Regions from separate parts of the Serratia grimesii genome, predicted to be linked through region 3. Evidence: predicted binding sites of a transcription regulator. Region 3 holds the regulator's gene; each other region holds the start of a gene.
The links. The regulator LexA, encoded in region 3, represses DNA repair genes until DNA is damaged. The targets are predictions, from matches to a motif close to TNCTGTATGTACATACAGNA.
Positions count from the first base shown of each region.

Region 1: dinB (DNA polymerase IV) is a predicted target of LexA. The motif match lies at 2,098-2,117, and genes of this name have one in related genera.
Region 2: SGBXF1_RS10625 (metal-dependent hydrolase) is a predicted target of LexA. The motif match lies at 2,689-2,708, and genes of this name have one in related genera.
Region 4: umuD (translesion error-prone DNA polymerase V autoproteolytic subunit) is a predicted target of LexA. The motif match lies at 1,893-1,912, and genes of this name have one in related genera.

Region 1 covers NZ_LT883155.1:951,290-959,222, forward strand. The annotation lists gene SGBXF1_RS04430 (FAD:protein FMN transferase) at 1-77, shown strand, start outside; gene nqrM ((Na+)-NQR maturation NqrM) at 85-312, shown strand; gene SGBXF1_RS04440 (glycerophosphodiester phosphodiesterase family protein) at 1,052-1,936, opposite strand; gene dinB (DNA polymerase IV) at 2,132-3,193, shown strand; gene pepD (beta-Ala-His dipeptidase) at 3,246-4,706, opposite strand; gene gpt (xanthine phosphoribosyltransferase) at 5,031-5,489, shown strand; gene frsA (esterase FrsA) at 5,716-6,963, shown strand; gene crl (sigma factor-binding protein Crl) at 7,024-7,425, shown strand; gene proB (glutamate 5-kinase) at 7,542-7,933, shown strand, end outside.
Region 2 covers NZ_LT883155.1:2,243,260-2,251,192, reverse strand. The annotation lists gene SGBXF1_RS10640 (YniB family protein) at 1-114, opposite strand, end outside; gene SGBXF1_RS10635 (hypothetical protein) at 310-1,596, shown strand; gene hxpB (hexitol phosphatase HxpB) at 1,661-2,326, shown strand; gene SGBXF1_RS10625 (metal-dependent hydrolase) at 2,728-3,276, shown strand; gene SGBXF1_RS10620 (L-cystine transporter) at 3,460-4,851, shown strand; gene phnX (phosphonoacetaldehyde hydrolase) at 4,917-5,726, opposite strand; gene phnW (2-aminoethylphosphonate--pyruvate transaminase) at 5,735-6,838, opposite strand; gene phnR (phosphonate utilization transcriptional regulator PhnR) at 6,982-7,704, shown strand; gene kdgR (DNA-binding transcriptional regulator KdgR) at 7,766-7,933, opposite strand, start outside.
Region 3 covers NZ_LT883155.1:4,675,501-4,683,433, forward strand. The annotation lists gene SGBXF1_RS21810 (RNA polymerase sigma factor) at 1-437, shown strand, start outside; gene SGBXF1_RS21815 (anti-sigma factor family protein) at 434-1,198, shown strand; gene zur (zinc uptake transcriptional repressor Zur) at 1,376-1,888, shown strand; gene SGBXF1_RS21825 (CsbD family protein) at 1,982-2,191, opposite strand; gene dinF (MATE family efflux transporter DinF) at 2,457-3,797, opposite strand; gene lexA (transcriptional repressor LexA) at 3,899-4,507, opposite strand; gene SGBXF1_RS21840 (diacylglycerol kinase) at 4,629-4,997, opposite strand; gene plsB (glycerol-3-phosphate 1-O-acyltransferase PlsB) at 5,147-7,615, shown strand; gene ubiA (4-hydroxybenzoate octaprenyltransferase) at 7,676-7,933, opposite strand, start outside.
Region 4 covers NZ_LT883155.1:2,788,934-2,796,866, reverse strand. The annotation lists gene ttcA (tRNA 2-thiocytidine(32) synthetase TtcA) at 1-70, opposite strand, end outside; gene umuC (translesion error-prone DNA polymerase V subunit UmuC) at 188-1,456, opposite strand; gene umuD (translesion error-prone DNA polymerase V autoproteolytic subunit) at 1,456-1,878, opposite strand; gene SGBXF1_RS13135 (2OG-Fe(II) oxygenase) at 2,094-2,855, opposite strand; gene SGBXF1_RS13130 (Ada metal-binding domain-containing protein) at 2,852-3,127, opposite strand; gene SGBXF1_RS13125 (2OG-Fe(II) oxygenase) at 3,174-3,866, opposite strand; gene ada (bifunctional DNA-binding transcriptional regulator/O6-methylguanine-DNA methyltransferase Ada) at 3,881-4,951, opposite strand; gene SGBXF1_RS13115 (DNA-3-methyladenine glycosylase family protein) at 5,030-5,680, opposite strand; gene alkB (DNA oxidative demethylase AlkB) at 5,996-6,646, opposite strand; gene SGBXF1_RS13105 (2OG-Fe(II) oxygenase) at 6,649-7,368, opposite strand; gene SGBXF1_RS13100 (methylated-DNA--[protein]-cysteine S-methyltransferase) at 7,365-7,933, opposite strand, start outside.

The sequences.
Region 1 (7,933 bases), 1.4 Mb from region 3:
TGATTGTGAAAACCGCGACCGGTTTTGAAGAGCGCTACTCCGATGCGTTTAAACCCTATTTGAACAACAATTCGTGAGGTCGCTATGTTGACCGTATTTGTCGCCAGCTTCGTGTTGTTTCTGCTGATTGTCGGCGGAATGTCATTGGGCTATGTGTTCAAGCGCAAGAGTCTGCAAGGCAGCTGTGGTGGTATTACAGCGCTGGGGATGGATAAAGTGTGTGATTGCCCGGAGCCTTGCGATGCGCGTAAGAAGCGTTTGGAGAAAGAGGCGATGCGTCAGAAGCAGTTGGAAAAGCACCGGATCCTCTGAATAACTGGGAAGCAAGCGGCGTAAATGCTTGTCAGTTAGTGTTTATCCAAGCGTGTGAGCAACGTTTCGGTCGATAAACCTACGCGGTTTTATGCGGTTTATACGCTCCGACCGAGCAAGGGACCGTAGGCGCGGTCCCTTGCAACCCGCGCCTTTGCCCCATCAGACGGTTGGCTTCGCCAACTTCCCTCTCTTCGTCACGCCGCATCACGGCCGGCTACGACAGGCGTCCCTGCCTGTCTCGCCTGAAACCGCCGTCCATGGCGGTTTCGCCTATGCGCCACTCCTGCGTTCGGCGTCTTCAAGGGCGCCCAACAGCGTGCTCATCTCATCATTTTCACTGTCTTTCATCACGCAACGTCAAACTGATGACATATGTTGCCCGGTGGCAGCCAATGCGGGTGTTGACCTTGAGCGCGCATCACCGTCTGCCGAGCAAGGAGGCGTTGTCAGGGGCAACCGGCCAGGGAAGGCCGGTTGAGGCGAGACAAACAGGGACGTTTGTCGTAGACGACCCGCCCGACAACGGTGACGCCGCAAGGGTATCTGCGTAGCAGACTGAGGGTGTTAAGCGAAGGCGGGGTTGGAGGGGCCGCGCCTTCGGCCCCTCCAATTGCCGGACATTGTTCTTACAGATAATTGCCCTACGTTTGTGGCAATTCCCTTTACACGCAACTAACAGATACCAACAAATAATCTGTCAGGCTTAACTGAACGGCATTAGGCGTATGCAGCGTAATTATTTGGCCTGACGGAAACTCTTCGCCTCGGCCGGGGAGTTGACCATCACGCCATCTACACCCAGCGCCAGCGCTTGCTGATATTCCGCCGGTGAGTTAATACCGAACAGAATAATGTGTGCCGGCCCTTGCGAACGGAAGCAGTCGATCGATTCTTTATCCCAGGTTAAAAACGCCTTGGAACGCCCTTCACCCAGCGTAAATTTTTCCACCACTTCTACTTCACGCTTCAGCTCCAACCCGTACCAACGCGGTTGCTGATTGTCTGGCTTCAGCTCGCACTGATGCGACAGACTGATATTTGCCAGCAGGTCACGGGTTTCATCGCGGGTCTCAAAGCGTTTAATGGCTTTCGGTAGCGCCTGCAGATATTTGGCATCGGTGGAATACACGCGTGTGCGGTCCAAGCTGTTGGTCTTCTCCAATGTCGCCAACAGGGCTTTGCCGAATTGAACAGGATCAGCGTCCGGTGACTTGATATCCAGATAGAAGTTGACCTTGGGGAAAGCATCCAGAATCTCATCCAATCTTGGAATGCCAATACCTTTTCCCCGGAACGGGTGTGCATCATCTTTGGCGAATGACCAACCTGCATCGACTTTTGCCAACTGCGCGGCGGTAAAGGCGGACACCAATCCTTGTTCGTTGGTCAGCGCTTTCAGATCAGAAGGGCGGTACAGCACGATTGCACCGTCTTTGGACTCCTGCAAGGTGATCCAAATAGCGTCGGCGCCGTTTTTCAATGCAGTTTCAATGGCGACGCGGGTGTTTTCAGGTGCGTCGGCGGTGCCACCCCGATGTGCAATAATGGCGGGGGCAGCCTGAGCGGCAATAGATATCAGGGATAAGGCAGAAGCGAACAAATAGACCGATAATGTTTTCATGTAGGGTGCCATCCTGTGCGAAGCGTTATTGTTGTCAGTCACTGAGGTAATTAATTTCCACAGCGTACTATTGAAAAATTACGCTTTTTTAACAAGTCGAAGATAATTGGTTGAAACCCTGTTTTCTCCGAACTGAACCGAGGCTTGAGCTTTCCATTTTTGCCTGTATACTTATACAGTGTTATTGGAGGCGCGATGCGTAAAATCATTCATGTCGATATGGACTGCTTCTTCGCTGCGGTAGAAATGCGCGATGATCCCAGTTTGCGCGATATTCCGTTGGCGATCGGCGGCAGTGCCGACCGACGTGGGGTGATCAGTACCGCCAATTATCCGGCACGCCGTTATGGTGTGCACAGCGCGATGTCGACGGCAATGGCACTCAAGCTTTGCCCGCATCTTAAACTGTTGCCCGGCCGTATGGCTGCCTATAAAGAAGCCTCACAACATATCCGCGAAATCTTTGCGCGCTATACCCCACTGATTGAACCGCTATCCCTGGATGAAGCCTATCTGGATGTGACCGACTGCACCCAGTGCAACGGCTCGGCGACGCTGATCGCCCAGCAAATCCGTCAGGCTATTTCCGATGAACTGAACCTCACTGCGTCAGCCGGTATCGCGCCCATCAAGTTCCTCGCCAAAATTGCTTCAGAGCTGAACAAGCCGAATGGCCAATACGTCATCACGCCAGCACAGGTGCCGGAATTTTTACAGCAGCTGCCGCTGAGCAAAATCCCCGGCGTGGGCAAAGTGACCGCGAAACGGTTGGAAGAAGTGGGGCTGATCACCTGCGCAGATGTGCAGCAGTACGATCTGGTTGCCTTGTTAAAGCGCTTCGGCAAGTTTGGCCGAGTGCTGTGGGAACGCTGTCAGGGGATCGATCTGCGCGAGGTTTCGCCGGAACGGTTGCGCAAATCGGTGGGAGTAGAGCGTACGCTGGCGGAAGATATCCATGACTGGGAAGAGTGCGAAACATTGATCGTCGATAAGCTCTATCCCGAGCTGGAGATGCGGTTGCGTAAAGTGAAACCGGATCTGCATATCGCCCGGCAAGGGGTAAAACTGAAGTTTCAGGATTTTCAGCAAACCACGCAGGAACATGTCTGGCCGGTGCTGAATAAAGACGACTTGATCAACGTGGCACGGCAGGTATGGCGTGAGCGGCGTGAAGGGCGTGGTGTGCGTCTGGTCGGGTTGCACGTAACGCTACTGGATCCCCAACTTGAGCGGCAACTGCTGCTGCCATGGGAATAATAAGGGCGCAAATATTTGCGCCCTTGGTTTGATCACTAAGTCATCTGTAATATTACGCGCGTTCCGGGATCGCTTTTAGCAGTGCGGTCAGCAGTTTCCAGTACAGGCCCACGCTTTCGATATGCACCTGCTCATCCGGCGAGTGTGGCCCGGTGATGGTTGGCCCAATCGACACCATATCCATATTTGGGTACGGCTTTTTGAACAGACCGCATTCCAGACCGGCGTGGATCACCATGATGTTTGGTGTTTTGTTAAACAGATCCTGATAGATCTCACGCACCAGATGCATGACCGGTGAGTCAGCATCAGGCTGCCAGCCCGGGTAACCACCTTTAGGTGCCACTTTGGCGTTAGCCAACTGGCCCAGAGCGGTCAGCATACCTACCACATAATCTTTACCACTGTCGATCAGTGAGCGGATCAGGCAGATGATTTCTGCTTCGCTGTCGCTGGTGGTGACCACGCCCACGTTCAGTGAGGTTTCTACCACGCCTTTTACTGCGTCGCTCATGCGGATCACGCCGTTTGGCGTGCCATTGAGCAGCGCGACGAAACGCTGCTGGCAGTCGGCGGTCATTGCCTGAGACGCACTTGTGGTTGGCTCCAGCAGTACGGTAATGTTCTTCTCTTTTGCGGCCAGTTCATTTTGCAAGGTTGCCAGGAACACCTGGGTCAGTCCTTTCAACGCATCGGCTTTTTCGGCCGGTACGGCAACCACCGCAGAGGCCTCACGCGGGATAGCATTGCGCAGCGTACCGCCATTCAGATCCAGCAGGCGCAGGTTCAGCTCAGCGGTATGATCAAACAGGAAGCGTGCCAGCAGTTTGTTGGCGTTGCCCAGACCCACGTGGATATCGGCACCGGAGTGACCGCCCTTCAGACCCTTGATCGTCAGCTTCAGGGTTTGGTAACCGGCAGGTACCGCTTCGCGCTGCAGTGGCAGGGTGGTGATGAAATCAATACCACCGGCGCAACCCATGTAGATCTCGCCTTCTTCTTCAGAGTCGGTATTGATCAGGATATCCGCTTGCAGCCAGTTAGCTTGCAGCCCGAATGCACCGTCCATACCTGCTTCTTCGGTCATGGTCAGCAGTACTTCCAGCGGCCCGTGCTCAACGCTGTCGTCGGCCAGCACTGCCAGTGCAGAAGCCATACCGATGCCGTTGTCGGCGCCCAGCGTGGTCCCGCGTGCTTTAATCCACTCGCCGTCAATGTATGGCTGAATCGGATCCTTGGTGAAGTCGTGCACCGTGTCGTTATTTTTCTGTGGCACCATGTCCAGGTGCGCCTGCAGGGCGACCGGTTTGCGGTTTTCCATACCCTTGGTGGCAGGTTTACGCAGCAGGATGTTGCCTACATGGTCACGTTCGGCGTGCAGGTGTTTCTCTTTCGCCCACTCGAGGATGTGCTGTGCCAGCGCTTCTTCATGATAAGAAGGATGCGGAATAGAGCAGATTTTGGCAAAAATATCCCACAGCGGCTGTGGTGAAAGTTGAGACAATTCAGACACTATAAGTCTCCTGTAACAGCATTCTCGGCAGTGCGGGAATGCCGCTCGGTTAGGGTTAGGGGCATCTGTGCAGCTTTGGCACGATCTCCAGAGAATATCACTTTATTCGGGGCGGTGCCCGTACCGTATTGCGCTGTTCAAGCGCTTGATCACACTCGTTTGACTCGCCATTGTTCATTTATTCAGCATCAATCACCATATGAAATACTTATGAAATTCCAGGTACAACTGGTATTTGATGCGGTCAGTCTTTATAATCTCGCGCAACCTTTTTTCCCCTGATTACTGAGTAAGCCGCACCACTGCTGGCTGGGACACCATTCTATGAGCGAAAAATACGTTGTTACCTGGGACATGCTGCAAATGCAAGCGCGCAAACTGGCTCACCGCCTGCTGCCGGTTGAGCAATGGACTGGCATTATTGCCGTAAGCCGCGGCGGTCTGGTACCGGCTGCCTTACTGGCACGTGAACTGGGCATTCGCCACGTGGATACCGTCTGCATTTCCAGCTATGACCATGACAACCAACGCGAAATGAAAGTGCTCAAGCGCGCAGAAGGCGACGGTGAAGGCTTTATCGTGATCGACGATCTGGTGGATACCGGCGGTACTGCGAAAGCGATCCGTGAAATGTACCCGAAAGCGCATTTCGTCACTATCTTCGCCAAGCCGGCAGGCCGCCCGCTGGTGGATGACTATGTGGTTGATATCCCGCAAGACACCTGGATCGAACAGCCATGGGACATGGCGGTGACCTTCGTGCCACCGATCGGCGGCCGTTAAGTTCGCCACACTGATTCGTGAAAACGCCCGGCTCTGCCGGGCGTTTTTGTTTCTGATATTCGCCCCTGGACCATAGGATGTGCATCAAGGCAGCCAGCGAGTGCTGCTGGTGCAGATACCGCTTCAAGTATGACGGGTATATCGCGCCAGAGTTCGGTACACTACCTCGAGTTAATTAGTAGGCTGTTTGCGGCCTACGGCCAGATTTACGGAGGCTGTTGTTACCATGGCACAGGCCAACCTTTCTGAAATCCTGTTCAAACCCTCATTTAAGCACCCAGAGACCTCGACGCTGGTCATGCGTGCGCGCAACAAAGTCAGTGCAGAACTGCATTCCACACTAGAAGGCAATACCGTCAGCAACTGGTATCGCATGCTTAACCCACTGATGTGGGCCTGGCGCGGTGTCGATCCGATTGAGATCAACGAAGTGCTGGCGCGCATTGCGGTTGCTGATGTGGAACACACCAACGACAAGTGGCTGGATACCGTAGTCGGTTACCGTAACGGTAACTGGATCTACGAATGGGTGCATCAGGGCATGCTCTGGCAGCAGCGTGCACTGGAACAACAGGACCCCTTGATCGGCGGGCAGTACTGGCTCAATGCGGCCAACTTTTACAGCATTGCCGGTTACCCGCACCTGAAAGGGGACGAACTGGCCGAACAGGCCGAGGCGCTCTCTAACCGGGCCTACGAAGAAGCTGCGTTGTTACTGCCGTACCAGTTGAAAGAACTGGAGTTCCGCATCGAAGGCGGCAGCAGCATTACCGGCTTCCTGCACATGCCGGAAAAAGGCGAAGCGCCGTTCCCAACGGTGCTGATGTGCGGCAGTCTGGACACGCTACAGACCGATTATCACCGCTTATTCCGTGACTATTTGGCGCCACATGGCATTGCCATGCTGACCATTGATATGCCTTCCATCGGTTCTTCTTACAAGTGGAAACTGACGCAAGATTCCAGCTTCCTGCACCAGCAGGTGCTCACTCAACTGGCCTCGGTGCCGTGGGTTGATCATCAGCGCGTCACTGCGTTTGGTTTCCGTTTCGGCGCCAACGTAGCAGTCCGTCTGGCCTATTTGGAGCCGCAGCGGCTACGGGGTGTGGCTTGTCTGGGGCCGGTGGTGCACCGCCTGCTGTGTGACATCAACACGCAGCGACATGTACCGGACATGTATATGGACGTGCTGGCCAGCCGTATGGGCATGGCCAACGCTTCGGATAACGTGCTGAAGATTGAGCTGAATAGCTATTCGCTGAAAACCCAAGGGTTGCTGGGCCGCCGCTGTCCGACGCCGATGTTGGCCGGTTACTGGGATCAAGATCCGCTCAGCCCGAAAGAGGAGTCGCAACTGATCGCGTCGTCTTCTATGGACGGCAAACTGATCGCCATACCGCGCGCACCTGTCTACAGCAGTTTCCACAAGGCATTGCTGCAAATGACACATTGGATGAAAGATAAAATGCGTTAAATAGTTGCTAAATTTTAACAATTTGTTAAAAAGAGTGGTCTACATTGAGGAGGTTAAAGAATGACGTTACCGAGTGGTCACCCTAAAAGCCGACTAATGAAACGTTTCGCCAGCTTGGGGCCGTATCTGCGTGAAGGGCAGTGTGAGAACGACCGTTTTTTCTTTGATTGTTTAGCCGTTTGCGTCAATGTTAAGCCCGCGCCAGAGAAGCGCGAATTCTGGGGCTGGTGGATCGAACTGCATGCTGAAGATACGCGCTTTACTTACGCCTATCAGTTCGGCCTGTTTGATAAAGAAGGGCATTGGACGCCGGAAAAGATTAAGGATACTGAAGTCAAAACCAAGCTGGAAACCACCCTGCGTGATTTCCACCGTCGCTTGGGCGAGCTGCTGACCACAATGGAACTGACGTTAGAGCCTGCCGCTGATTTCAAAGAAAAACTGATTAAACTTTCCGCCTGACCCCGTTTGACCACAAGTATTCTGCTGATTTCGCGTTGTGCCTGTTGGCATAACGCGTCTCTCCTGTTACAAAGTCCCTAAGCATTATTCTTCTCATCTTATACGGCAGAAACACTATGAACGGCAGCCAGACACTGGTTGTGAAATTGGGCACCAGCGTGTTGACCGGCGGATCGCTGCGTCTTAACCGTGCCCATATTGTCGAACTGGTACGCCAGTGCGCACAACAGCATGCAGCGGGTCACCGCATCGTTATCGTCACCTCCGGCGCGATTGCCGCCGGGCGCGAACATTTGGGTTACCCCGAACTCCCCGCCACCATTGCCTCCAAGCAGTTACTGGCGGCGGTCGGGCAGAGCCGGTTGATTCAACTGTGGGAGCAACTGTTTTCCATTTATGGCATTCACGTCGGGCAGATGTTGCTGACGCGTGCCGATCTGGAAGACCGTGAACGCTTCCTCAACGCGCGTGACACCATGACGGCGTTGCTGGACAACCGTATCGTGCC
Region 2 (7,933 bases), 2.4 Mb from region 3:
CTGATACACAAACATCAACATAGAGATCAGCGTCGATAGCAATGCAGGGATGAAAACCACCCAACCAAGAATACGTTTTATAATGGCGATCCGCCCAGCCTGTTGATACGTCATGTGTTCCCCTTGTAAGTGACGTAACCGTAATTGCCTAAGTCTACCTGTAGTTACTGAAGCTCGCCCATCGTTTTCTTCAGCGTTACTGTGCTACAAGCGTAGCCGGGATAATCCAAAGTCGACAGATTAATAGCGACCGCGCGTTACCATTAAATCGTTATATAGTTAAATGAGTTCGTTTAGACGGGAGCCCGCATGATTCGCCTGATTATCTTATTGCTGGGTGCGAAGGCACTGCACAGCCAGCGACGCATGTTGGTGCTGTTTGGCTGGTTTTGGATAGCTGTCGGTGCACTGATGCTGTTCGACGTTTTGCAGGACGGCCGCTCCGTACTGGCATTGGATGCACTGGCGGTACTGTTGGCGCTCGAAGGACTGGTGGCCATTTCCGCCGCACTGGTGGTTGGCTCCTCCGCCAGCCGCCCGGTATTGTTGAAGGGGCTCGGCTTCTTGTTTCTGGCCTTTCTAGTGCTGGACGTGCCAGCCGACGATAACATCGTCGCCACTCTGGTATTTGGCAGCGCGTTGCTGCTCGACGGTGCCGTGCGAATTGCCTCTTCCACGGTCATCCAACACAGCCGCTGGAAGACAGTCGCATTGGCAGGGGGTGGCGAAATCCTGCTTTCATTGATGATTTTTATCGGCTGGCCCGTACCTCACCGGATGACGGTGCCTTTTTGCCTCGGTGTGATGATTCTGCTTTCCGGTTGGGCACTGTTACGTATTGCCCGACGGTTAGAGACTTTTGCACTGAATAAGAACCACGAGCCAGCACACCCCACGTCTTCGGGGACAGATGAAGCCACCCCACTCACCCTGTATATCTGGACGCCGATAGGTTCAGCAAAAGATGCCCGCCGACGTTACATCGTCGATCGCTACATCGCTGCCGTCGACGGCAACGGTAATATCTCTACCGGTCACGCCGCCCTGGCGCTGGCACCGGACGTATATATCAGCCATTACCCACTTAACGATATCAGCCAGTCTGCACAGGACTTTCGCCAGTTGCTGCATTCCGGCGAGAAAAACAACGTTGACGGCCGCTTTCTACCGGACTTGCAACAAGAAGTAGCAGCCTGGTGCCCACCGGACAAGAAAATTCAGTTCCATCGCTATAATCCCACGGCGCTACGCGCGTTCTGGCAGCGCTATCATCAGGACTCCACCTACAATCTGACCCGTCGTAACTGTTCCACCACGGTCATTTTGGCGCTCGACAGTGCACTGGAAGGCGTGCTGGGCGATAAACATCTGTGGCGGCGCTTCCTGTTGCTGATACTCGATCCTAACTTGTGGATGCTCGCGGTCCTGCGTAGCCGTGGAGAAAGCATGACCTGGACACCGGGGTTGGTGCTGGATTATGCACGGATGCTACAGCAAGTTACCGAACGTCAACACCAGCGCTGGTGGCCAAAATTGCAGGACATGTGGCGGATTCTGCGCTACGGCAAAGCTCAACCGCGCAGGCAAAAGTTTTAGTCTCATCACGGGCGATGGTAAAGTGTCGGGCACATTCACCGGCGTCGGCAGGAGTTAACCGCTAATGGCCTATTCGCAACGTATTGAAACCGCTATTTTTGATATGGACGGTTTATTGATTGATTCAGAACCTCTGTGGCTACAGGCGGAACTGGATATCTTTGGCGCACTGGGGCTGGATTTATCTGACCGCCACAAATTGCCAGATACCCTGGGTCTGCGCATCGATCTGGTGGTGAAAATGTGGTACCAAGCCATGCCGTGGCAAGGCGCTTCACAGGAAGAGGTTTCCGGTCGGATTATCGAGCGTGCCATCGAGTTAGTCCGTGAGAGACGGCCATTACTGCCGGGCGTACAGCAAGCGTTGGAGCTGTGCCGCAGTCTGGATCTGAATATCGGTTTGGCTTCGGCTTCGCCACTGCACATGCAGCAGCAGGTGCTGAAGATGTTTGATCTCGAAGGCTACTTTGACCAACTGGTATCCGCCGAATATTTGCCTTACAGCAAACCGCATCCGGAGGTGTATCTGATCGCCGCCGAACGCCTCGGCAGCGATCCGCTGCACTGCATTACGCTGGAAGATTCATTTAACGGTATGATTGCCACCAAGGCCGCGAGAATGCGTTCAATTGTTATCCCTGCGCACGAATACCGGCACGATGCACGCTGGGCATTGGCGGACCATAAGCTGGAAAGTCTCGAACAGCTGACACCCGACCACCTGGCGTAATCTTCATGGCATCGGTTTACCCCGATGCCATGATGCATGTCTTTGCCCCACCTAAAACGCACCAGTTAATTTATAAAACCCGCCTTTCGTCATAAAATAAATAAAACGTTATTTCATTTTTATTGAGTTACTGTGCCGCCCTCTTTATGCTGGAGCAATAAGAAAGTACCGGGCGTTTGGCGCAGGCTGTCACTGCCACACACCCTAACCCTACCGCCCGGCGCTTTCTCCCGCGTTACAAACCCTGTCCTGGAAAAATGGCCGATAATTAATCATTGAGAGGCAACAAGCCTTTGTAAAACCGGGTAAAATAAACAATTGGTTACAGGGTAACTGCTTCCACTACTGGGAATTTTCCCATATACTGGATAAATTAACAGTTTATCAGCCGGAACAGCAGTATGACCGCGGAAGGACATCTTATTTTCTCTGTCGCTTGCGCGATTTTCGCCAAGAAGGCCGAGGTAACACCGGAGCTGGCCACCGGCGACTGGTGGCATATCATCCCTGCCGCGCTGTTGACGTCGTTACTCCCCGATATCGATCACCCCAAATCGGTGCTGGGTCAGCGCCTGCGCTGGATTGCCATTCCCATTTCACGCGCATTTGGCCACCGTGGCTTTACCCATAGCTTACTGGCGATCGCGGGTGGGATGGCGTTGTTCCAGCTTGATGTACCGCGCAGCTGGCCTATCCCTCCCGATGTACTGCACGCTATGATCATTGGTTACTTCAGTCACCTGCTGGCAGATATGCTTACCCCTGCTGGTGTGCCCTTACTTTGGCCCTGCCGTTGGCGTTTTCGCTTGCCACTGCTCAATTCTCAGAAAGGCAATCAACTTGAGCGTGCTCTGTGTCTATGCCTGGTGGCTTTCGCTATCTATTGGCAAGGCGGGTGCACCATCCCAGTGCAGTCATATTTTGAGCAAATAAAAAATATCAGACTGTGATCACAAAAAAGTGGCCACTTAATACCCATTGAGTACATTAATTAAACAAATTAATGCGCGGAGTTATATCAAATTCCATTTGGATATAAGTGAGCCACTGCGCAAACTGTTACGATATTTAGTATTGCTACGCCATGGTGCATAGCCATTTTTATATAAGAAAAAATATTGGAGACATTGGGGATGAATCTTCCGCTCGTTATTAACGTGGTGATTTTTGTCGCCCTCCTTTTGCTGTTGGCGCAAACCCGCCATAAGCAATGGAGTCTGGCGAAAAAAGTACTGGTCGGCCTGGTCGTGGGCGTGGTGTTCGGTCTGGCACTGCAACTGGTATACGGCTCGGACAACCCGGTACTGAAAGAATCCATCAGCTGGTTCAACATTGTCGGTAACGGCTATGTGCAACTGCTGCAAATGATTGTGATGCCGCTGGTATTCGCCTCTATTCTGAGCGCGGTTGCCAAGCTGCATAACGCCTCTTCTTTGGGCAAAATCAGCTTCCTGACTATCGGTACCCTGTTGTTCACCACGCTGATTTCGGCACTGGTGGGCGTGCTGGTGACCAACCTGTTTGGCCTGACCGCTGAAGGTCTGGTACAAGGGGCGCAAGAAAGCGCGCGTCTGTCAGCGATCCAAAGCAACTACGTGGGCAAACTGGCTGATCTGACCGTACCGCAGATGGTGCTGTCCTTCATTCCTAAAAACCCGTTTGCCGATCTGACCGGTGCCAGCCCAACGTCGATCATTAGCGTGGTGATCTTCGCGACCTTCCTCGGTGTGGCGTCGCTGCAACTGCTGAAAGACGACAAGCCTAAAGGCGAACGCGTGCTGGTGGCGATTGATACCCTGCAGGCCTGGGTAATGAAGTTGGTACGTCTGGTGATGAAGCTGACGCCATACGGCGTATTGGCGCTAATGACCAAAGTGGTCGCCAGCTCTAACGTCCACGATATCATCAAACTGGGTAGCTTCGTCGTCGCCTCATATCTGGGTCTGGCGATCATGTTTGCAGTGCATGCCGCCCTGTTGGCATTCACCGGCGTTAACCCGCTGAAGTTCTTCCGCAAGGTATGGCCGGTCATCACTTTCGCCTTTACCAGCCGCTCCAGCGCTGCCAGCATTCCACTTAACGTGGAAGCGCAGACCCGTCGTCTGGGCGTTCCGGAATCCATTGCCAGCTTCTCGGCCTCGTTCGGCGCCACTATTGGCCAGAATGGCTGTGCGGGCTTGTACCCGGCGATGCTGGCAGTCATGGTTGCCCCAACCGTCGGTATTAACCCGCTGGACCCGGTGTGGATTGCCACCCTGGTCGGTATCGTCACCATCAGCTCTGCTGGTGTTGCCGGTGTGGGTGGCGGTGCAACCTTCGCCGCACTGATCGTTCTGCCGGCAATGGGCCTGCCAGTTACCCTGGTTGCCCTGCTGATCTCGGTTGAACCGCTGATCGACATGGGTCGTACTGCACTGAACGTTAACGGTTCTATGGCTGCCGGTACCATCACCAGCCAGTTGATGAAGCAAACTGACAAGTCCATTATGGACAGCGAAGACGAAGTCGAACTGGCTCACCAGTAAATTTCGTCAGCACTAAAAAAACCGGGGCTTTCATCAGCCCCGGTTTTTTTATGTTTGCGAAACGACTATGGCCGTTCGCCACTCGCCAACCGCTGATTGATTTCGGCAATCACCCCCGGCAGTTGTGCTAATGTATCAATCACATAGTGTGCCCCAGCAGCATACAGCTTGTCCGCCGCCAGCTTTCGTCGCCGTTCAATCTCCGCACCACCCATTTGCTGGTATTCTTCCCAGGTAGCGCCGAATTCGTTACCAGACAGAGCCAACCCGATGCTCCACATTCCCGCGTTGATGCCTTCACTGATACCTGGCACGGCGTCGTCCACCTTAACGCAATGCGCCACAGCATCAATACCCAGCATAATCACGTTTTGCAACGCCATCCACGGACCGGGACGGCCGCCAACGGCCAAATCATCCGTCGCCACCCAGTGGTCCGGAGCATAACCACGCTGCGCCGCCGCAGGTGCCAGCACCTCCATTACCGCACGTGGATAACCCGAGCACGAGCCAATCTTGATCCCTTGTGCACGTAACGCTGCAATCACCTGCGGAACCCCCTCAATGGGGTCGGCAAAGTCGACGACCTTGGCAATTTGCAACGGCATAAAGGCTTGGTATAACCTATCAATATCTTGATGACTCATAGAACGGCCGAGCTGTTGCTGCCAGCGTGCATCTATCGCCGGCAGTTTACCCAAGGCTTCAATGTGCTGCCATTTGCCCAACCCCATTGGAACACGTGCTTCAGCCAAGCTAATGTCGATATCAAAGGTCCGCTTAAAGGCCTCGACAAAAATCTGCGTCGGCGCAAAAGAACCAAAGTCCACCGTCGTGCCAGCCCAATCGAGAATCACTGCATTAATCTGGTTCATACTTATCCTTATCGCTCCCAGTACATTGCCTGCCCGACCGCGGCCAGCAAACGGTCTATATCCTGCGGATACACTTCGCCAATGTTGCCAATACGGAAGCAATCGCTCTGCGATACCTTCCCTGGGTAAATAACGAAGCCCTGTTGCTTCAGGCGCTGATAGAACTCTGAGAAACGGTAACTTTCTGCCTTAGGCGAATAAAAGGCAGTGATGATCGGTGAGTGAAGTTCGTCATCCAGCAACGTTTCAAACCCCAGTGCGCGCATCCCTGCGACTAAACGTTGCTGGTTAGCGCAGTAACGGGCGTTACGCGCATTAATGCCCCCTTCTTGCTCCAGCTCGCGCAGCGCCTGCGCAAAAGCCAGTAAGGTGTGAGTGGGCGATGTAAAACGCCATTTGCCGGCGTTATCTTCCATGCAGCGCCACTGGGCATACAAGTCCAGCGACAGCGAACGGGAACGTCCAATGCACTTTTCCAACTCGCGATGTCGGGCTATCACAAAAGCAAAACCCGGCACGCCCTGAATGCATTTATTGGCAGAGCTGATCAGATAATCAATGCCCAATGCATCCACATCCAGCGGAATACCACCGAAACTGCTCATTGCGTCCACAATCAACGTTTTACCATTACGCGCCGCCAAGCCCGAGATTCGCTGCAGCGGATTGAGCATTCCCGTCGTGGTTTCGCAATGCACCATGGCGATATGGCTGATACGCGTATCGCTTTTCAGCACCGCTTCCATTGCGTCCACATCCGGCTCGTTCACTTCACCGCAGTTAAATGCATGGTGATTGATGTCCATCAACCTGGCCATTTCAACCATGCGTGCACCGTAAGCGCCGTTGTTGACGATCAACAGTTTGTCCTGTGGGCCAATCACCGTTCCCAACACCGCTTCTACGGCAAAACTGCCACTGCCCTGTAATAACACCGAGGTGTAGCCTGTTGATTGAGTCGCCAACCCCACCAACTGCTGACGGATGCTCTGCACTACACCCAGGTTGTAATCTTCATCCCAGGTACAGCTATCGAACAACATGGCCTCTTTCACCGTTTTTGACGTGGTCAGTGGTCCAGGCGTTAACAACAGGTAATTATGTTCAGACATTTCATTCACCCAATTGGTCTATACCAGATTGCGGTATAGTGGCGGTAAATTTACGCTCGGGTCAAACGACAACCGCAGCTGAAACAAAAAATTCATCTGCGCATGTATAATGAGCACGTGCCGAAATGTCATAGCGAGTTGAAATGAAAGAGCATCAGAGCGAGATACCCCACTACCTGCAAATCAAGGATCAGTTACAGGCGCGTATCACCCTTGGCGAGTTACAGACGGGTGATAAACTGCCTTCTGAGCGCGAGTTGTGCGCTATTTTCTCCACAACCCGGGTCACCGTCCGTGAAAGTCTGGCGCAACTGGAAGCGACCGGGGCCATTTACCGTGCCGATCGCCGGGGGTGGTTTGTGACGCCAGAACGGCTGTGGTTGGATCCGACGCAGAACACCAACTTTCACCGGCTGTGTCAGGAACAAGGGCGCATGGCTCGCACCGCACTATTATCCGCTGAAAAAACCACGGTACCGCATGACGTGATGCAACCGCTGGCATTATCGCCATCAGATAAAATCTATCTGCTACGTCGTGTGCGCTATGCCGATGACCGGGCAATTTGTTACTGCGAAAACCACTGTCTGCCCGAACGAGTGCCGGAATTACTTCGCCGAGATCTCAATGGCAGCCTGACCGAAATTTATCAGCAACACTACAACCTGACCTACCACAAAATGCATCTGTCGTTTTACCCAACCGCTCTGCCACACAACGCCGCAACCGCATTGGGTGCGATGGTTGGCCTGCCGGCCCTGCTACTGCGACGATTGAATTACGATCAGCAAGGCCGCATCCTCGATTTCGACATCGAATATTGGCGTCACGACAGCCTGCGTATTGAGGTCGATACGCAAATGTAAGCCCAAAATAAAAAGGCGCGGCCGTGAATGGCTACGCCTTTAAGTCCTCGGACAGACAGGATCAGAATGGGTAGTCGTGGTAACCCATTTGCTCGGAAATGTTACGCGCGGCGGTATGCAGACGTTGGATGTAATCTGCTCTGGCGTCTTCGGAGTAACGAATTGAAGGGAACGAAATGCTCAGACCCGCAGTGACCACACCAAAGCGGTCAAATACCGGCACCGCAAT
Region 3 (7,933 bases):
GACGGGATATTGCCGATGACTTGGTGCAAGCCACTTGTGTGCGTGCCCTTGAGCGCGCCGCACAGTTTGCTGAGGGAACGCGTATGGACCGCTGGTTATTTGCAATCCTTCATTCCATCTGGCTTAACGAGATCCGCGCTCAACATATCCGCCAGGGACAGGGTTTTGTCGATGTCGACGAACTGGCCAGTGCAGAAAATGGAGAGGAGCCCATATGGGCCAACGAGGTGATGCAGCGCGTTAATCAACTGCCCGAAGCACAGCGTAATACACTTTTCCTGGTATACGTGGAGGAGCTTTCCTACCGTGAAGCAGCCGAGGTGTTAGGTGTACCTGTTGGCACCATAATGAGCCGTTTGGCCGCTGCGCGACTGAGGTTGGCGAACGATAGCGTGCTGCAAACCCGCTCGCCGCAGGCAAAAGGAGAACAATCATGAGCTCAACCTATGCTGCGGATGAACTGCTGGTCGCCTATTTGGACAATCAGTTAGACCCACAACAACGCCAACAGCTGGAGCAACGCCTGGCTGGCGAACCGGCATTAGCCGAGCGTTTGTCATTGCTGGAACGCAGCAGTCTGCCTTTTAAACAAGCATTCGCCCCTTTACTTGATGAAGCACCAGTACAACGATTAAGGGGCGCATGGCCACTCACCGCAATGACGCCACAGCCGGGCGTCAGTCGTCGTGGACTCATTGCCGCCGCCGTTAGTTTCTTGGCTCTCGGGATTGCAGGCGATCGCGTCTATATACAGTTAAGCCAGCCGGAGGACAATTGGCGCAGCTTAGTCGCCCAATATATGGCGCTGTATACGCCGGAAACGCTGGCCGATGTTGATGTTAATGAATCAGCAACGCAAATTGCCGTTCAATTACAGCAAACCGGCGATCGACTGGGCATTACCCTCCCGGCAAAACAGTTGGTGTTAAACGGTGCTGAACTGAAAAACGCCCGCGTACTGGCTTACGACGATCGACGCATAGCTCAATTGACCTGGCTAGATGCGCAGTATGGTGCACTGGCGCTATGCATTATCCAGCAAACGGGCAAACGACAACCCGCCGAAAACGAACGCCGCCAAGGAATGAACGTAGTCTATTGGTCTGATAGCAGCCACGCTTTTATGCTGATTGGCCATAATCCAACGGGTGAAATGACCGCATTGGCAGCCCGCTTACAACGTGCCTTATCTCCCTGACACCGGTGTTCTTCCCGCCAACCGCTGAGACAAATTGTGAATAGCATCACATTTCGGGTTAAGTGCCAGTGGCCAACCGAACGATTAATGCGCCATCTCAGAGGAAAAGGGGCCGACTCTCGGCGATTTGGCTGAACCATGGTAAAATCGGCTTTTTTACGTACCGGGAAATTTGCCATGAACTCAAGCACCCAGGAAAAACTGCTGGCGCAGGCTGAACAACTCTGTCAGCAACGCAATGTGCGACTGACACCGCAGCGGCTGGAAGTGTTACGCCTGATGGCACAACAGCCCGGTGCCATCAGCGCTTATGACCTGCTCGATCTGCTGCGCGTCGCTGAACCCCAAGCCAAACCGCCAACGGTTTACCGTGCGCTGGACTTCCTGTTGGAACAAGGCTTCATTCACCGGGTCGAGTCAGCCAACAGCTACGTGCTGTGTCATCACTTTGAACAACCGATGCATACTTCCGCGCTGTTTATTTGTGATCGCTGCGGTCAGGTGACAGAACGCACGACTGAAGGGATCGAAGATACGCTGCAAAAACTGGCTAAAGAGTCGGGTTTTGTCCTGCGTCATAGCGTAGTGGAAGCACACGGTCTGTGCGTCGCCTGCGTTGAAGTAGAAGCTTGCGACAGCAAGCATGATTGCGGCGAACATGACCATAGCATTGCTATCAAGAAGAAATAAGCGGGGTTAGCAGGCACCTCCCTGTGTCTGCAGACTTGGCGTCAAGGGGGGAGACACCAAGCTTCTGGCCGCAATCTGCTGCTGCCTATCGCTCTACCAGCGATATTTGTTGTGATCTTCCCAAGACTTCACTTCTTTTTCGGCCGCCTCTTTCTGGTAGCCATAACGCTCTTGGATTTTACCGACAAGCTGTTCGCGTTTCCCTTCGATGACCGTCAGATCGTCATCGGTCAGCTTGCCCCATTTTTCCTTCACTTTCCCTTTAAACTGCTTCCAGTTACCGTCGGCTTGATCTTTGTTCATAGTATCTCCGTTAACCTGTGGTGAATCAGTTTCAGATCCTGCTGGCCGAGGAGAATCCCCGTTCACTTCGCCAGCCACATGATTAATTATAGAAGCAGATAGCGACAAACAAATAAAAACCAGAATTAAAATCCATTTTTAAATCAAAAATAAGAAAAAAACGCCAACAAACAACTTCCTATGCGACATTATTCGCAGGCGATAATATGTAACAAAATACAAATTAAAACATAAATGAATTTTATGTTTTAGTGAGAAAATCACATCATTGCGCGGTTGAAAACCAGCTGCCGCGCAGCCTGTGACGGTGCCAAATCCATCCAAGCGCGATGCCACGCAGCGCAAGAAAGACCGCCAGCGCCAACCATAATCCATGGTTGCCCAAGACAGGCACGCTTAACAGCGTCAAGCCGTAGCCCGCAGCCGCTACGGCCATGCTGTTACGCATTTCTGCGCCGCGAGTTGCACCAATGAACATGCCATCCAGTAAATAGCACCACACCCCTACCAGCGGGAGCACCACCTGCCAAGGCAGATAGTCTCTCGCCATCGCGCGCAGTTCTGGCAGCGAGGTCAATGCCGCAATGATTTGCTGCCCGGCAAACGCATAAACCACACCAAAGGCCAGCGCCACCAAACAGGCCTGTCGGCAAGCAGCCCGCCACACCTTGCGCAATTGGCTATCATCGCGTGCGCCATAGGCATGACCAGAGTGCGCTTCTACCGCGTAGGCAAAACCATCAAGCGCATAAGCGGTAAAGGTCAGTAAATTCATCAGTACCGCATTGACTGCCACTACGTCACCGCCAAGTCTGGCACCGAAGATAGTCAACGATGCCAAGCACAGCTGCAGCAACAGTGAGCGCAACATAATATCGCGGTTCAGCGCGAGCAGACGCCGGAGGTTTCCGCGCCAGGCATGGCGCAACATGGGTACCGAAATACCGCGTATGCGCATTACACGCCAGGACAGCCATAGCCCCAGCAGCAGCGTGGCATATTCAGACAAAGCCGTCGCTGTCGCCGCCCCCTGAACATTCCACCCCAGCCCCATCACCAGCCAGATATCCAGTACGATATTTAATAGATTACCGACAATCAGCAGAACGACCGGCGCCCGCACGTATTGCACGCCAAGCAACCAGCCCAAGATCACCATATTTGCCAATGCCGCTGGCGCGCTCAGCCAACGGATTTCAAGAAACAACCGTGCCTGCTCAAGCACCGCGTTATCGCCGCCGACAATATGCAGTGCCGTATTGATCAACGGATGGCGTAGCAACACGATAGCGACACCGGCCAATACCGCCAGCAACAGCGGTTGCATAAAGGCGCGTGCCAATCCCTGCGGGTTTTGTGCGCCCAACGCCTGTGCCGTCAACCCGGTGGTACTCATGCGCAAGAACAGCAGCAGCATAAACAGGAAGCTGGTGGCCATCGCGCCAACCGCCACGCCCCCCAAGTAAATCGGACTATCCAGGTGGCCAATGACCGCTGTGTCGACCAACCCAAGCAGTGGCACAGTGATATTGGAAAAGATCATCGGTAGCGCAAGACGCCACAAGGCTTTATCGGTATCGCTGGTAAAAGCAGAAATCAGGCGCATAGTGAAATGTTCCCGTGGCAGTGCGGTTTTAATCAGTCAGAAATGACATCGCCCCAGAGCTGGGGCGATTTAAATCAGAGAACGATGTTCGGGCGTGGGGATTAAACCCAGTCGCCATTGCGGATCACACCGACCGCCAGACCTTCAATGGTGAAATTCTGCTGGCGCAGATCAACCACAATCGGTTGGAACTCACTGTTTTCTGGCAGCAGTTCAACGACATTGCCGTGTTTTTTCAGACGCTTAACTGTGACTTCGTCTTCAATACGCGCCACAACGACCTGGCCGTTACGTACGTCCTGAGTTTTATGTACCGCCAGCAGGTCGCCGTCGAGAATACCGATATCACGCATCGACATACCGTTAACCCGCAGCAAGAAATCTGCACTCGGTTTGAATAAGGAAGGATCCACTTTGTAGTGCCCTTCGATATGCTGTTGCGCCAACAGCGGCTCACCAGCGGCCACGCGGCCAATCAGCGGTAAACCTTCTTCATCTTCCATCAGCAAACGAATGCCGCGCGACGCACCAGAGACGATCTCGATGACGCCTTTACGCGCCAATGCTTTCAGGTGTTCTTCTGCAGCATTTGGCGAGCGGAACCCCAGACGCATGGCGATTTCGGCGCGCGTTGGCGGCATGCCAGTGGACGAAATATGATCGCGAATCAGATCATAGACCTCTTGCTGTCTGGTAGTTAGTGCTTTCATTCCGCCCCCTGTTTGTTTATACAGTCTTGCTGTGAGTATATACAGGTAAGTGCGGCTTGGGAACCGAAGAATGAATAAAAATCAGGGATTAGCGACCCATGTCGCAACAGGGCCACCCCACTCAGGCAAAGTGCTGCCAGAGTACCGAGCCCCAGACAAACAGTGCCAAAATAATTGCCAGTGAAACTGCCGCCGACCCCATATCTTTCGACCGGCCCGAAAGCTCATGATGTTCAGTACCCACCCGATCGACAATCGCCTCAATCGCGCTGTTGAGCATCTCGACGATCATCACCAGCAGCACCGATCCGATCAGTAAAATGCGTGCTATCGCACCCACGTCCAGCCAAATCGCCAGTATGATAGCCAGCACGGTCGCCACCAGTTCTTGGCGGAATGCAGCTTCATGCTGCCAGGCAGCGGAAAAGCCTTTATAAGAGTAGCCGGCGGCTTTAATAATACGGGTCAGGCCGGTTGCTTGGTTTGCCATGTTTTTTAGTGCCTTTCACAGAGGTAAGTCATAATTAAAGAGTCTAGGCCAGGAAATGCTTCCGGCTCTCGGTTTTCCAACACCACAGATCTGCTACCCGGTTTCTGGTATGCTTGCGGCGCATTGCTAACAAGAGGCTTCACGTTGTTATGTCAGGTTGGCGTAAAATTTATTATAAACTATTGAATTTACCACTCAAATTGTTGGTAAGAAGTAAGGTTATCCCTTCAGATCCGGTCACGGAGTTAGGGTTGGATCCCTCACGGCCGATTTTGTATGTTTTACCTTATAATTCCAAGGCGGATTTACTGACGCTACGCACCCAGTGCCTGGCGCAGGATCTGCCCGATCCCCTCAATCCGCTGGAGATAGACGGTACCGTGCTGCCTAGCCACGTGTTTATTCACGACGGCCCGCGCGTATTCCGCTACTACACACCGAAAGAAGAGTCAGTAAAACTGTTTCACGACTATCTGGATCTGCACCGCAGTAATCCGGATCTCGATATTCAGATGCTGCCTGTTTCAGTGATGTTTGGTCGTTCTCCAGGCCGCGAAGGCCATGGCACGCCGCATCTGCGCCTGCTTAACGGTGTACAGAAGTTCTTTGCCGTGTTGTGGCTCGGCCGCGACAGCTTTGTGCGTTTCTCCAACACCGTTTCGCTGCGTCGCATGGCGACGGAACACGGCACGGACAAAACCATCGCACAAAAACTGGCGCGCGTAGCACGAATGCACTTCTCGCGTCAGCGTCTGGCAGCCGTTGGCCCAAGCCTGCCGGCCCGTCAGGACCTGTTCAACAAACTGTTGGCGTCCAAAGCGATCGAGAAAGCAGTCGAAGACGAAGCGCGCAGCAAGAAAATTTCCCATGAGAAAGCCCAGCAGAACGCCATTGCGCTGATGGAAGAAATCGCTGCTGACTTCTCATATGAAACTGTGCGCCTTTCCGACCGCGTGTTGAGCTGGACCTGGAACCGGTTATATCAAGGTATCAACGTCACCAACGCCGAACGCGTGCGTCAGTTGGCACAAGACGGCCATGAGATCGTTTATGTGCCCTGCCACCGCAGCCACATGGACTACCTGCTGCTTTCTTACGTCCTGTATCACCAGGGCCTGGTGCCGCCACACATTGCCGCCGGTATTAACCTCAACTTCTGGCCGGCTGGCCCGATCTTCCGCCGCCTGGGTGCCTTCTTTATCCGCCGGACGTTCAAAGGCAACAAACTGTATTCGACGGTGTTCCGCGAATACCTCGGCGAACTCTTTAGCCGTGGTTACTCAGTGGAGTACTTTGTCGAAGGTGGTCGTTCTCGTACCGGACGTCTGCTGGAACCGAAGACCGGCACTCTGTCGATGACCATTCAGGCAATGCTGCGCGGCGGTTCTCGCCCGATCACACTGGTGCCGATCTACATCGGTTACGAGCACGTGATGGAGGTGGGCACCTACGCTAAAGAATTGCGTGGCGCGACCAAGGAAAAAGAGAGCCTGCTGCAGATGCTGCGTGGTCTGCGCAAGCTGCGTAATCTCGGCCAGGGTTATGTCAACTTCGGTGATCCACTGCCGTTGACCACTTACCTGAACCAGAACGTGCCTCAATGGCGTGAATCGATTGATCCTATCGAATCCCAACGCCCAAGCTGGTTGACGCCGACGGTTAACGATCTGGCGGCCAAGATCATGGTGCGCATCAACAATGCCGCCGCGGCTAACGCCATGAACTTGTGCTCCACGGCGCTACTGGCTTCACGCCAACGCTCGCTGACCCGTGAGCAGTTGCTGGAGCAGCTTGAATGCTATCTGCAACTGATGCGCAATGTGCCTTATGCCAGCGATGTCACCGTACCGACCCAGACGCCAGATGAGCTGCTGGATCACGCGCTGAACATGAATAAGTTTGAGGTCGAGAAGGATAATATCGGCGATATCATCATCCTGCCACGCGAGCAGGCAGTCCTGATGACCTATTACCGCAATAATATCCATCATCTGCTGGTGCTACCTTCACTGATAGCCACGATCGTGATGCATCATCGCCGCGTTTCTCGCACCGAACTGCTGCGTCAGATTGGGTTGATTTACCCAATGCTGAAGGCTGAGCTGTTCTTGCACAACGACAAGGAACAACTGTCCGAAGTGCTGCGACCACTGATCGAGGAAATGATCCGTCAGCAACTGATCTGCGATAAGGGTGACGAACTGGTTCTGAATCCAGCACGCATCCGACCATTGCAATTGTTGGCCGCCGGTATCCGCGAAACGCTGCAACGCTACGCCATAACCATGTCGATCCTCAGTGCGAATCCGAGCATTAATCGCGGTGCACTGGAGAAAGAGAGTCGGATTATGGCCCAGCGTCTGTCGGTATTGCACGGCATCAACGCGCCAGAGTTCTTCGACAAAGCAGTGTTCTCAACCCTGGTGGCAACGCTGCGTGAAGAAGGCTATATCAACGATATTGGCGATGCAGTTCGTGAGCACACCATGGAGGTGTACAGCATGCTGAGCGATTTGATCACCCCAGAGATCAAATTGACCATTGAGAGTGTCAGCATGCCAGCGGAAACCAACGCGCCGTCGGTTGCACTCGAAGAAGTTGAAGAAAAAGACGAGTAATCCGTTGTTACGGAAACGAAAAAGGCACCCTCGGGTGCCTTTTTTATTGCCAGTGGCCCGTTAAGCCTGCCAGTAACTCAGCGCGATACCAATAAACAGCACTAACCCAACGTAGTTGTTGTCCAGGAATGCCTTGAAGCAGGCCTCGCGCTCACGGGTCGCGATCTGCTTTTGCTGGTGGATAAACAGCGCACCTGCCAGCAGTAACGACCAGTAAAATGCCCCGCTCAACTGAGCCAGATAGCCAACCCAGACTAACAACAACAGCGTGGCCAGTTGCAGTAAGCCAACGATCAGTTTGTCGTAACGCCCAAACAA
Region 4 (7,933 bases), 1.9 Mb from region 3:
GACGCAGACGCTTTTGCAATTTGTTCAGATTGTACTGTTCTTTTTGACTAACTGTTTGTTGTTCTGACATTTAAATCGTGCTCGTTCTCAATTGGGGGCACTATGGGCATAAAGTTTTAGGCAGCGAGTTTAGCATTCTATGGGCTGCTTGGGTATTTCATCCATACACCCCGCTGATTGCCGATTCTCAATACACGCGAGCACGCGGTAAATCGGCCACCCGTGTGGTGTAAGCGGGAGAGAGAAACTCACGCTTCATCGACCATGTCTGTTGGTTTCCTTGTCCGGCAAACCAGATCCCGGCATGACCGGACTGATTGATTTTATCCAAAGCGGCCATCAAGCGTTCGCTGTTGGGGCGCGGCTGATATTCATCGAACAGGTCTAACTGAGCAACGCCTTGCGAGTAAAAGTCCTGTAGCATAACGCCGGCTTTTAGATAGCGGTGGCCGGGTTGCCAGATCTTGTCAAGGCATCGAATCGCGGCGGCGATGATGTCGCGTGTATCCTGCGTTGGCGTACTGAGCCTGATGCTCGCGGTGTTGCCGTAATACTTTTCATTGGCCGAGAAGGGGCTGGTTTTAACCCATGCATTGATATTCCGGCAATATTGGTGTTCTGCGCGCAGTTTCTCTGCCGCACGGGAAGCGTGCATACAGATCGCCTGATGCATATCCTGGTATTCAGTGACGCGTTCACCAAATGATCTGCTGCAAATGATCTGCTGTTTGGTTGGGGCAAACTCCTCGAGTGACAAGCAGGGTTCACCGCGCAGTTCACGCACCGTGCGTTCAACCAGCACGCTGAAATGCTTGCGGATCATTGTGGTGCTTGCATCCGCCAACTGCAGGGCGGTTTTGATCCCCATATTTTGCAGCTCTTTGGTTAAGCGGCGTCCGATCCCCCAGACTTCCGCAACCGGTACCTGTACCATCAATTTTCGTTGTCGTTCCAGGTTGGAAAGATCAACCACGCCTTGGGTCTGACTCCATTTTTTCGCCGCGTAGTTCGCCAGTTTTGCCAGCGTCTTGGTCTGGGCAATACCGACGCCGACGGTGAGGCCGGTGCATTGCAGAACGCGGGTGCGTACCTGGCGCCCGAACGTGGCCAAATCGACACAATTTTCTATCCCGGCAAGATCAAGGAAGCTTTCGTCGATAGAGTACATTTCGGTCCGAGGTGCCATTTCTTCGAGCACGGCCATCACTCGCATCGACATATCGGCGTACAGCTCGTAGTTGCTGCTGAATGCGATGCCGCCGGCACGCTCAAAATCGCGCTTTATTTTGAAATAGGGCGCGCCTGTTTTCAGGCCCAGGAGCTTTGCCTCTTTGCTCTGTGCCACCACGCAACCGTCGTTGTTCGACAGCACAACAATCGGTCGGCCACGCAGGTCTGGACGCCACAGCGTTTCACAACTTGCATAGAAGTTGTTTACATCGGCCAGGGCGTACATTATTTCAGCCTGGTGATGGTTGAAACCACCACGCCGACGATGCTCAAATCGTCGCTGTCCTCGCGCAGCGGTATTGGCCGGAATTTCGAATTCATTGGCTCAAGCTGTTTTACAGGATGCAGGCACAGGCGCTTAACCGTAAACTCACCTGCGATACTGGCGATCACGATATCGCCGTGGCAGGCACTAATGCTTCGATCGACAACCAACATGGATCCGTCGGTGATCCCGGCTTCGATCATGCTTTCTCCTGAGGCGATCAGAAAGTAAGTCGCCGAAGGGTGGCTAATACAGTACTCGTTGAGGTCAATCCGCGCGTGTATGTAGTCTTGCGCTGGGCTGGGAAAGCCCGCAGGGACGTTATCGGCGTAAAGCGGAATGAACTGTTTCTCTGGGGTTGGTGTGGGGAAAAAGTGTTTCATAATGCATTTCTCTATACTGTTTTTATATACAGTATAGGCGTATTTTAGCCATTACAACCATAAAGAAAGTCAGGGGCGAGACAATCCTCAGCTATCCCCTTGTTGGGCAAGATGATCCTCTCGGAAAATTTTTAGAGTGTGGATCACTGGGCCGAATATCAAAGAGGCTTACGCTTGGAAAGGTTGGTCTGGCAGAGTACCTTGCTGGGGTTAATCTAATTCGCATCGTGGAAAATAATGCCCATGGAATATCGCTCCCCCCGAGAGATCCGGCAGACACCATGCCGCAGATTCACCCGATAATACCCCCTGGATGAACGAACCGGGCGATGATTTACGGCCAGCACGACGGCATCCCCCAGTTGTAGAGGGACAACCTCTGCCTGGCCGGTTTTTTTGGGGTTACTTTCAGTCAGTAAAAGTTCTCCCCCGTCAAAATCCTGTCCGGGCTGGCTCAATAACACGATCACCTGGAAGGGGAAAACATGTTCACCATACAAATCCTGATGCAGGCAGCAGTAATCATCAGCCTCATACCGCAGTAATAGCGGAGTAGGGCGGCGCTGACCCGCATCATGGCATCGTTGCTGAAAGTCCTGATAACTGACCGGAAACCGGGCGGGTATGCGCATTGCCGCATGCCAACGATTCGCGACAGGTGCCAGAACAGGATACAAAGATTGTCGTAACTCTCCGACAAGATCGGGAAGCGGATTACTGAAATATTTATAATCCCCTTTCCCAAACGCATAGCGTTCCATAACGATATGACTCCGGAATCGCTCGTCACTGAAAAAAAGTCCTGCCATCTGTTGGCATTCTGCTGGCGTCAATAATGAAGGCAATACGGCGTATCCGTCCTGACCCAGAGATGTTTCGACGGCCAGCCAGTCATATCGCTGGTATCGGTTTTTATTCATATCCGTCGTGACCCTAAGCTGTGAGGTGTTGGCAGAAACCGGAAATAAGCTGTTCATAGGGATACCTTCTGCTGATTTTTTTTGGTTTCAGGCGCTAGCGCTGACTTCCAGGCTGCATACTCTTCTGGCATGCAGATGGCACAGGGACGGTATCCTGCCGCAATCGCCGTGGCCTTATTGGCAAAGAATACTCTGTGACGGACATATCCCCCGCGTGCGATAGCTTGCAGAGCAGCCCGACAATCCAGCCTGCCATATAGCCTACTTCGCCTATGTCCGCCCAGCGTGCCTGGAAGGGGACTTTCCTGCACATGCCCTGTTTCATCCATCAGAAGATATCTTTTGTGGTCACTGGCCATCGGTTGTTACCTCCAGTCAAGCCTTGCAGTGGAAAGACATTTCCAGCCCGACCCGCAATCCGGAACGCACACGGCTGATGGCATGCCGGCTGGTTACCCGGTAATAACCTTTCGTTCCGCGAAAGGGCCTTTCAGCCGTCGCGATAATGGCCATGTCTCCGGGTCTGAGTGGGACTACCAGGGGCCGTGACTGCATCCGGGGGCGTTGTTCTGTCATGACAAACTCGCCGCCAGTAAATTCATTGTCGGGCTCCGGCAGTACGGCCACAATCTGGAGAGGGAACAAGTACTCCCCCTCGTTTTGCTGGGTAAGACAGGCATAATCCCCTGCATTCAGCAGGTTCAGATGGGTCAGTTCGTGGACTTGCCCGGCATCCTGATTGATTTTCCGAAACGTTTCCCACTCTCCGGGATAACGAAACCCGACATCGAGGACCTCATTCCAGCGGTTAGCCGTGGGTACCAGATAGCGATACAGGCTTTCCCGCCACGCCGCGAGCGAGGAAGGCAAACCAGAAGAATAGCAATGCAGTGTCCCGCAACCTGAATCACGCTGCTCCAGTGTTTCGACCCTATGGTCAGCAGCGGTCAACTCGTGATAGTTGCTGGCATCCAGCATCCCGGACAGCAGCGCATATCCTTCAGCATCCAATTGATTGTTAATGTTGTTCCAGTCAATCTCTTTCAGCCGGGTCAACGTATTCAGCATGGTGAGGCTCTCCATCAGATATCTGTAGCCGTTTCCCGGCGCAGCAATTCACGTTTGCGCTCAATACCCCAGCGGTATCCAGCCAGATCACCGTTCTGCCTTACGACACGATGACAGGGAATGGCAACCGCAATGTGGTTAGTGGCACAGGCACGAGCAACGGCCCGAACCGCTTTGGGCGAACCGATCTGTCGGGCAATGTCTGCATAGCTGACGGTGGTGCCGGGGGGAATATCCCGGAGGGCTAGCCAGACACGCTCCTGGAACGCGGTCCCCTGAACATCCAGAGGAAGTTGCAGCCCAAGAGACGGGGCTTCAATGAAGCCCACCACCTGTGCAATAAGTGATTCAAACTCACTGTCACAGCCAATGAGCTCAGCCTTCGGAAATTGATCCTGCAGATCACGAAGTAATGTTTCCGGGTCATCACCCAGCAGAATGGCGCAAATTCCCCGCTGGCTTTGCGCGACCAGAATGGCGCCCAGCGAGCATTGCCCAACGGCGAACCGGATAATCGCCCCAATCCCTCCTGCCCGATAATCACGAGCGCGCATGCCAAGTAACTTATCCGATTCTTCATAGAAACGGCTGTTTGAGTTATACCCTGCATCATAGATGGCATCGGTAATTGAAGCGCCCGGCTGGGTCAGCTCCTCACGCAGCTTACGGGCCCGGTAAGCTGAACTGTATTCTTTGGGGGTCAAACCGGTTTCAGACTTGAATAGTCGATGAAAATGGAACGGGCTCATTCCGATTTCTTGCGCAATATCTTCCAGACGCGGAGGTGTCTCGGCAGCTTCGACCATGCGGCATGCTCGGGCGATCAATTTTGCACGACTTTCTGCTGCACTGGTTTTGTCCGCAACCGCCCGGCGGCTGCTCCGGTAACCTGCAGCCACGGCGTCTTCCTGTGTGCGGAAAAAGACTACATTCTCACGTTTTGGCAGGCGGGCGGTCGAGCTGGGGTGACAATAAACACCGGTGGTACGCACAGCGTACACAAAATGTCCGTCCGCACCTGCATCACGCAACTGAACGGCCATCCAGCGTTCGTCATCGGTCTGATATGCCGTGGTTTTGCTCATAATAAATGTCCCATCATTAGAGTAACGGAGACAGGGTAGAATTTAATTCGACCGCAAACACTCCGATTCTTGCTGGCATTATTCCGATTTTGGTAAACGCCAGAGATACCATGCTGCCACGGTTCTGAAAGGCCTCCAGGCCAGGCCAATATCCCGCATCTGACGTGCCGTTGGTGAGCTTTCCAATTTTTTTAATCTCCGAAAACCGTCCCTGACCCCCAGGTCGTCTACGGGCAAAATGTCAGCACGCTCCAGGGAGTAAATCAGGAACATTTCTACCGTCCAGCGTCCTACTCCACGTAAGGAGGTAAGCCTGTTGATAAGCTCGTCATCGGGCATAGCCAGCGCAGTAGAAAGGTCAGGTACGATCCCTTCCTGTTGTGCATGGGCAATCCCCAGAATGCTGGTGAGTTTGGCGGCAGAGAAGCCACATTGACGCAAACATTCCGGGTCGCAGGCCAGCAGTTGTTCTGACGTAGGAAAGCGCTGTGATGGAAACAGTGACAGCATGCGTCCCAGAATGGCATCACCGGCTTTTGCATGCAGCTGCTGATAAGCAATTGCCCTGATTAGCGCTTCATAAGGCTCTCTTTCCGGTCGGGTCTCATGCCGGCAATGCCCAGTCTTTCTGATATGCTCTGCCCAGTCACTGTCGAGTGATGACAAAAACAATTCAGCATCACGGCAGACGTCCTGGGTCAGAACCGTGGCGGTGGTTGTATTATTCACTGTTGTATCCTGAAATCGTCTGGCAAGTTGTCGTAAGGGCCTTATTCAGGCCAGGCAGGTTACGCCGCTTTGTTCCAACAGGTATACCCCGCCATCATTGAGATGTAATTCCCGCAACCCTTCATGAGTAATCGCCCAGCGGGCCTGGTCAGCGGCGACCAGACTGTCAAAATAAGCGATGACAAGCTGCCTGGCGAGGTCCTTTGGGGGGAGATCATGATAGGGGGGCTGGAGGTTCATTTTCAGTATTGTTCCCGTCTGTTATCTGGAGGGGCAGCATTTTATGGTTCCCGGCTTACCGTCAGTCACCATCAATCATCCAGCCCTGCGGAAGGTGAAATTAATCCGTCGCGATCCTAATAAGGGGTGCGGATTATCTTTGAGTGGCATGACGCCGTGGTAACGAAGCCGGTCAACGCCTCCCCACACCATGACATCACCGTGCTGAAGGAACACTCTTTGTGTTGGATCGCTGCGGGCATTCCCTCCGAACAAAAATGTTGCAGGCATGCCGAGAGAGACCGAAACGATAGGAAAACGAAAATCGCGTTCGTTTTTGTCCTGATGCAATGACAGTTTACTGCCAGGCAGATACTGATTTATCAAACAGGCATCCGGAATAAACGCATTGAAGCCCGCCTCTCTGGCCGCTTCAGTCGCAAGTCGGGTAAAAACCAGAGGCATCGGCGGCCAGGCGTTACCGGAGTCCGGATCCTGTGTGGTGTATTGATATCCTCGCCGATGGGTGGTCCAGCCCAGGGCACCACAGTTTGTCAGGCCGACTGACATGGCATACCCGCCGGGAGTCACCATGTTTCGGAAGGGAGAGAGCCTGCACACCTGTTCTATCTCCGGGATCAACTGAGAGATATAAGGCAATGCGAAACCTCCCAGTAAATATGCCTGTTCTCCCAGTAGGATCCGGCGAGGAGGTGTTGTTTCTTCAAGCATTTCAGGAAACTGCATCTTCACCTCGCATCATGAAATATAATACCCATCGTATACCGGTGGCCCCGGGTGATCCGGCTGACACCGTGTCGCATCGCGACTTTCCCCGGCTTGCGTCCGCCAAATACCGGCCTCTGGTTAACCGTAAACACAACGGCATCACCTTTGTTCAGCGCTACAACTTCAGCCCGCCGACTGCGCGATGCCTGTTCTGTCATCACAAACTCGCCTCCGTCAAAATCAATACCCGGTTCAGACAATAAAATAGCAACCTGTATCGGGAAGACATGCTCGCCGTACAAATCTTGATGCAGGCAGTTGTAATCACCAACACCGTACTGCAAAAGTAGCGGGGTGGGTCGGGTTTGCTCGGCTGAATGACAGTGTCGAATATAGTCATCCAGTTCCGCGGGATATGCGTTCTCGATGCCCAGATACCGGTTCCATCGGTTTGCCAGTGGTGCAATATAGGCATACAGGGAATGGCGTAGTTCATCGAGCAGGCTCGGTAAAGGGTAAGAAAAATACTGGTATTCGCCACGACCAAAGCCGTGACGGGACATAATGATCCGGGCCCGGAAACCTTCTTTCTGTCCGTATAACGCAGAAAGTGCATCACACTGTTCGGGGGATAACAGCGTCGGTAACACCGCGTTGCCGAAGTCGTCAAGTGAACGGGCTGCCGCCTCCCAGTTATAGCGTTGTGCCAGAGATGTGCAGGGAGAATGATTGATGTTCATTGCCGCGCCCCCGGGGCGCTGTGAGCAGCCTCAAATGCCAGCAGCGCGCGTTTTCGCTCCACGCCCCAACGGTATCCAGACAGGGAACCGTCCTGCCGGACCACACGGTGACAGGGGATCGCTACCGCCAAAATGTTTGCCGCACAGGCTCCGGCAACCGCGCGGGCGGCATCAGGCGAGCCTATAATGGCAGCAATCCGGCTGTAGCTCCGGGTCGCGCCGACAGGAATGTCACAGAGTGCTTTCCAGACCTGCTGTTCAAACACAGCTCCACCAATATCGAGGGTCATTTCTCCCTCGACTACGTTATTTTCAATCAGATCCTTAACCTGTTGAACCTGACGAGTCAGTGTTGCAGGAGATTCCTCCGTCTCCGCGCCGGGGAACGCCTGTCTGAGTTGCGTAATGAGATTAGATTTGTCATCGGCCAGAAAAATGGCACAAATCCCGCGTGTAGTACATCCGACCAGAACCAAACCAAACAGACTGGTTGTCACGGCATAAAGTATGGGCTCGCTAATGACGTCGTTTTTGGCTCGGAACAGATACTGTATTGTGGTATTCG